DNA from 3 places in the Ornithinibacillus xuwenensis genome. Region 2 is predicted to be linked to each of the others. Evidence: riboswitches for the same ligand, from Rfam matches in the RefSeq annotation. Region 2 holds a riboswitch; each other region holds the start of a gene.
What was found. A riboswitch is a leader RNA that binds a small molecule or an ion and turns the genes downstream of it on or off. The one in region 2 is predicted to bind cyclic di-GMP.

Region 1: linked by a shared signal. The riboswitch ahead of ABC228_RS17775 (diguanylate cyclase) and the one ahead of ABC228_RS15955 (PilZ domain-containing protein) in region 2 are both predicted to bind cyclic di-GMP.
Region 3: linked by a shared signal. The riboswitch ahead of ABC228_RS17855 (chemotaxis protein CheX) and the one ahead of ABC228_RS15955 (PilZ domain-containing protein) in region 2 are both predicted to bind cyclic di-GMP.

The regions. Positions count from the first base shown of each region.
Region 1 is NZ_JBDIML010000009.1:58,051-60,257, reverse strand. It holds gene ABC228_RS17780 (DMT family transporter) at 31-933, opposite strand; cyclic di-GMP riboswitch class I at 1,222-1,308, shown strand; gene ABC228_RS17775 (diguanylate cyclase) at 1,404-2,207, shown strand, end outside.
Region 2 is NZ_JBDIML010000006.1:156,284-158,490, forward strand. It holds gene ABC228_RS15950 (ABC transporter permease) at 1-735, shown strand, start outside; cyclic di-GMP riboswitch class I at 929-1,013, shown strand; gene ABC228_RS15955 (PilZ domain-containing protein) at 1,175-1,720, shown strand; gene hag (flagellin Hag) at 2,066-2,207, shown strand, end outside.
Region 3 is NZ_JBDIML010000009.1:78,059-80,265, forward strand. It holds gene ABC228_RS17850 (chemotaxis protein CheW) at 1-318, opposite strand, end outside; gene ABC228_RS17855 (chemotaxis protein CheX) at 339-800, opposite strand; cyclic di-GMP riboswitch class I at 882-966, opposite strand; gene ABC228_RS17860 (PIN domain-containing protein) at 1,152-1,967, opposite strand; gene ABC228_RS17865 (hypothetical protein) at 1,988-2,207, opposite strand, start outside.

The DNA of each region.
Region 1 (2,207 bases), on a different contig from region 2:
TACTAATAACGTTAAAAAAAGCAATGCTAATTATGGGTTAGCATTGCTTCTTTTTCTTCCGGTAAGTTGTGATATCGTGATTCCTACGATGATAAAGAAAGAACCATATAAAATACTTGGTGTAATTGCTTCACTTAGTGCTAGCCAACTAAAGGACAATCCAAACACTGGTACAAGTAAGGTGGATAATGTTGCAGATACCATATCAATTTTACTCAGTATGACAAACCATATCGTGAAGCATAAAGCAGAAGCTAATACACCAGTAAAAAGAATATAAAATATACTTTGACCATTCCAATTAATTGGTTGCCCCCACTCCATTATCATAGCTGCTACAACAATACCGATTGTTCCAAAAAACATTTGGTAAGCAGAAACTTGTAATTTGGGAAGATGGTTTAATCGTAATCGGTAATATACATTGGAAGCTCCCCAAGAAATTGCAGCGATAACAATGAGTAATTCTCCAATAATCGTATCGATGCTTTGTGCTTGGAAGAAATCCCATCCAATAATAAGTACTAAGCCAACCATTCCGACTATAAGTCCTATTAGCTTTTTAGGAGTTAGCTTTTCGTCAAGAAACTTAGCTGCTAATAAGCTACTCCAAATGGGCATCGTGTAGAGAATGATGGAAGATTTCCCAGCATCGACAAATCGAAGTCCATACATAACGAAAAGAAAAACAATCGTTGTCTGTAACAAGCCAACAACCACTAGTGGTTTTACATACTGTTTTGGTGGAAGTTTAATCTTTAAGATTACAAGAATAACTAATAGAGTAATCGTTCCTGTTCCAAAACGAAGTGCAGAAAAAGTGAATGGACCTACAAATTGAAGGGATGCCTTCATCAATACCCATGCATATCCCCAGATGATCGTAATGATTAGAATAAGTAACCAAATGAAGGTTTTTTTAGTTGTTTTCATCCTATTTTCCTCTCAAAGTTTCCTACTGTTACCTTACCATAACAAGGTTAGACAAGGGTGTTATTTGCTTCGTATGAGATGGAAAATAATTGCTAGAATTATAATTTTGAAAATTTTGTAATTTCAGTAGGAGCGTGTTATAATATGTAAGCTAAAAAGTAGTGTAAATAGACTTGATTTTTTTTACATTTTTAAAAAATAAAACTTGTTTTAATCATTGAATAATCATAGAAGTGGTGTAAAATAGGTATTAAGTAGTAGTGAATATGACCTTAATATCCATATAGATTGAGAAAAGGGCAAACTATTCGAAAGTATAGGACGCAAAGCCAAGGGTCTACCGGTGTACATACCCATGATAGCCTGGCTGCCAAAATATTACGTTTTTTAGAATGTTTGGCTATCGTTCTTTGGATAGCCATTTTTTGATTTTCCTAAAACGAAGTCTTTATGACTAAGAGGTGAAAATAGTGGAAGTCATTAATAACCGATATCGAATAATGGAGCAATTACATCAGAACAGACTAGTTTCAACTTATTTAGCTGTTGATATGCGAGCAGATAATAAGGTAATTCGACTAAGTCTACTAAATGCTGAATATACACCGCAATCCTTAATTGATTATTACACCGATTCTTTTATTGCGATTAAAAATTTGACTAGTAAGCGCATTGTTCGTAATTTTCACTTCAATACAATTTCGCACATAGATAATAAAGTGCAGCAGGATAAAAATTATTTCTTTACTTCTGCCCATATTGCTACAGAGGAACCATTTGTAGATTTTGTTCAAAGTATGACAATTGACCAAGTTCTCGATGCATTTGTCGAGCTTTGTACAGCTGTGCATTATCTACATTTAAAAGGCTTTATATATGGTGAATTAAATTTAAATAACATATTCGTTGTTGAATCAAATCGTCGCTACAAGCTGATGCTGAAGGATCTTGCAACTGTTGAATTAGATAAGCATATCCATACCAATGAGGGGATTGAGGATTCTTACTTCAAATCACCTAAAGTGTTATCTGGCAATGAGCCTGATGTGGAAGCGGATATGTATGCACTAGGGGTTATCCTTTTGGCGATGCTACGTAAGAAAGCATACATAACAAACCCTAGGGATGAACTTCGGATTTTAAAGCAGGAAAATACTTCACTAGATCAAGCGAATTCGAGGATCACGGAGGCATTAATCCCTATCTTAGAAGATTTGTTAGTGTTAGAGGATTATCCATTTTCTTCTATTCAAGATATGACAACAAAGCTAGGT
Region 2 (2,207 bases):
GATTTTGGTGCCATTATTTATGAGTTTAGTACAGAGGCCTATCAAGCAGCATTTAGTTCCTTGTATGCAAAGGTAATATGGCAGTCCCTGTGGTGGTCATTTATTGCAACAGTTATTTGCTTGTTTATTGCATACCCGTTTGCATACTTTATTGCGAATGCTGGAAAATGGAAGAATTTATTGCTGTTATTGGTAATGGTGCCGTTTTGGACGAACTTATTAGTTCGTCTGTATGCTTGGATTATCCTCATGAATAATAATGGTGTGATTAATAATTTTCTAATGAAAATCGGTTTTATTGACGAGCCACTAGCCTTGATGTATTCTCCAGGTGGCGTCATTATTGGGTTGGTATACGGATTCTTACCATTTATGATTTTACCGATTTATTCATCCATTGAGCAACTCGATAAAACATACCTAGAAGCATCAGAAGACCTTGGAGCGGGACCAATTAAGACATTTTTACATGTAACCTTGCCGTTAACTTTTCCAGGGATTTTGGCAGGATTCATTATCACGTTTGTTCCATCCATTAGCGTATTTGTTGTGACAGACTTGTTTACAGGTGGAAAATTATTGATGGTAGGAAATGTAATTCGGGATGCTTTCTTAGTGGAAATGAACTGGCAGCTCGGTGCAGCACTCTCCTTGCTATTAATGATATTGGTATTACTATCTTTATTAATATTTATGCGTTTTACCAATCGGAAAGATCGTAAGCTATTGGTTTAGCATTAAAAAGTATACAATGACTTACCCTTGAAAAGCATGCTTAGGCATGCTTTTTTTTATGGTTTAATAGGTCAAGGGTAATAGGTCTAAGCATACATAAAGTTAATAATATAATACTTTTTTAGGATAAATGGTGAAAATATGTCGAATTATGGAAATCTTTCTAGTATAATGGCACTAGAACATTCAGGCTTTTCGAAAAAGGCAAACTTATTGAAAGATAAGGACGCAAAGCACAGGGCCTAAAGCAGTAGTGCAATGGCAGCCTAGCTACCGAAGAAAACTGGGACTTTAATGGGGAACCGGTATCTTAGGTTCTCCTCTTTCTTGTATGTTAAAGGGTAATCTACCTCCGCTGTTTGGAGGTATACCAGAATGTATAGTTCCTTTAGGGTGAAATTTCGAAAAACCAATCAGGAAAGGAAGTGGAGTGATTTAGATGGAATATGCGGAATACATTCTTATTGCAGTTGCCTTTATTTTAGTACTCATTTTGGTTACATATTTAATTTATTCTTATAAAAAAGAAGCAGCTGAAGTAAATAAGGAGACCGAAATTCCTAAAACAACTAAAGAAAATCATCATGAAATAGGCTTTCAAGGTCGAAATCTACGTAAAAACTTTAGGGTTCCATTGGACCATGTATCTTGTTTTGTTGAATTTATGGATGTCGATAATGAAGACTTAAATCCAAAGCATTTCAACGCTATATTAAGAAATATTAGTATTGGCGGCGCGAAATTTGTTTGTGAGTATGAATTTCCAATATTGGACGAGCTAAACATTAAATTACGCTTTAGCCTCCGAGAAAGTATCTTCATGGTAAAAGGAAGAATCGTGAGAAAAGAATTATATCCGGAAAGAGATATATTCGGTTATGGGGTACAGTTTACAAACTTGTTTGATGAGGATCGCGAGTTATTGTATCAAATCTTAAATCGTGTTGTGATCGAAAGACGGCGAAACCGGGTTGTAGGAGAGTGATTACGACTAATAGTCTGTGATGTTATAACATAGACTCTATTATTTTTTTGTTGAGAAAAGCCTGATGTTTCAAGGCTTCTACAATTTTCTTCAAATATATTTAAATTTTTTTCTAAAAAAGATTAAACATCTGATAAGTATGCCGATATAAATAGTACATCATCATGATGAATGAAATGTTATGGCCAAACATTTAAAAACTGGAGGTAACACTCCAAGCATTTAGTAGTTTCGATTAGAGACTACATTCAACCTAGATAATAACTCATAGAGTTGTTATAAATGCGAGGCATAAGGATGTGACTCGCAAAATAAAAAAACTACTTACATGGAGGTAAGGAAAACATGATTATCAATCACAATATTTCTGCATTAAACGCACACCGTCAATTAGGTGCTAACACTGGTGCAACTCAAAACTCTTTAGAAAAACTATCTTCTGGTCTTCGTATCAACAAAGCTGGAGATGACGCTGCAGGTCTAGCAA
Region 3 (2,207 bases), on a different contig from region 2:
TCCCTCACTAATGGCACTTACCATTTCTTCTAGTGCTTCAACTGCTGAAAATGTAATGTCAATAACTGCTGTCGATACAGCCAGCTCATTATGGCGTATCTTATCCAATACGTTTTCCATTTGGTGTGTTAAGGAAGCAATATCCTCAAACCCCATCGTTGCGGACATGCCTTTCAGTGTATGGGCTGAGCGGAATATATCCTGAACGATATCAATTTCCGTTGGCTGTTTCTCCAGTTTAAGAAGATTATCATTAATTGCTTGAAGATGCTCTCGACTTTCATCGAGGAATACTTCAATATATTGATCAGTGTTCATGTTGCACGTCCTCCTAGGATTTAATCTACTAATAGATATAGGTTTAGCTCGCCGATTGCGTTAAAATTAACAGTTAATCGAATCGCTTTTTCATACCCTAATAATGTAGTACTTCCTTCTACAATAGTTGGAGCAGTAATATCTGTTGTAATGCCACTTTCAACAATGTTTGTGGAAAGACCACCAGCAATCATATTACCTAGCTCTCCACTAAATGAAACAAGCATTTCGTCTTGTAATGGCATTCCAAACATCGCTTCACCGATAGCACCAAATACGGATGAATCTCCTGATAGCACTAAATTCCCTTTGATATCTCCAGTAATACCGATTAGCACACCAAACTGAATCTTTAATGATTCTCCTGAAAGCTGCGGTTTACTCATTTCATACTGAATTGGTATGACATTCTTGATGGAAGCCATCGTTCCATTTAATAAAATTGTTATTGCTTTACTCTTTTCTTGCTTTTTTCCCTCCAACTATGTTGACCCCTTTATCATGTAGTTTTAAAAAAAGCTATTCCAAACAAAGAAATAGCCAAGAAATAAAATATAAATCTACTTGGTAACCAGGCGATCCTAGTCAAAAGACCTTAGACCCTAGGTTTTGCGTCCTATTCTTTCAAATAGTTTGCCTTTTAGGTAGTAAAATATTCTTATTTGAATAGTACAAATTGACTATTAAATCATAGTACAGTAAACGCTAAAAATCAATAAAATTTTCAAAAAAGTATTATGGAATTTAAAGGTACAAATGACCATGACTTCAGTCTTCGGTATGATGAATTTTGAAACTCAAACGAAAGATAAAATTATTGAAGTTGTCATAATTCACAACGAAACTGTAGGCATTTTACTATTTCTTGCTAGAATTCTTGCTCCCTTGTCATTTGATACAAAAATAACAGGGACATTTTTCTCTAACAGCTTTAAACAAGATGCGATTATCTTCTCGTCTGGTCCCCCATTGAGATGATGTCTGTTTAAATATTCTTTGGATGGAACCTCTAAAAATTCACATCGGCCTGCTTCTTGATAGAGCTCTAATACATCAAAACCAATTTGTGCAGACTTTCTAGTACCTGGATCATCATTGCTTTTTAGCCCATCTAGCTCTCGCATAACTTGCTTACTAATGTATAGCTTCATATTACTATCACGATAGGCTGCGATAAGCATCAGCTGTTCGTGCATCAAAATATTCGTGTCAGGTGCGATTGCGATTCCTTTTTGGATTGCTTCCTCTAAACGTCGGTACTTCATAACCGCTAGCTTTTGAAGTGATTGCTTCGCAAGAACATCCTCCATCTTACCAGCTGTTCTATTAGCATGAATAGCAGCTAATATTGTAAGTCCAATCCAAGCGATTAACATCGTTTCATTATCAAACCCGATTGAAATGAAATATAGTATAAATTGTAAAAGAATAATGACAAAACCTAATACGACCTTACGAGCGTAAATATGTCCTAGTCCAGGAACAAGAACAGACAAGAATCCTGCCTTTCCCTGTTCAATTGAGGAAGATTGTTTTACTCGATAAAAATTTGCAAATAAGATAACGCTAAGGATATAGATAATAATTTGATAGATATCCTGAATATCTAACCACTTGGTTATCATTCCAACCACAATTGCAAGTAGCATTCTAGCTTCTCTCCTTTATGTTAAAAATGATTCTGGTCTCCTGTATCATGATGATGGTCGTTTACAATCCCTAATCCTCTATCCATTCCGAAGTGTGTTTCATCAACAAAAGCATCCATGCCTGGATTTTTATAAGGATCGTTTCGATCAGAATCATAGCCTGAATCATAACTGGAGTAGCTAGAAATATGGGTAGGACGCCTAGACATAATCATTGCGTCTAAAGTCTTATTTGTCCAC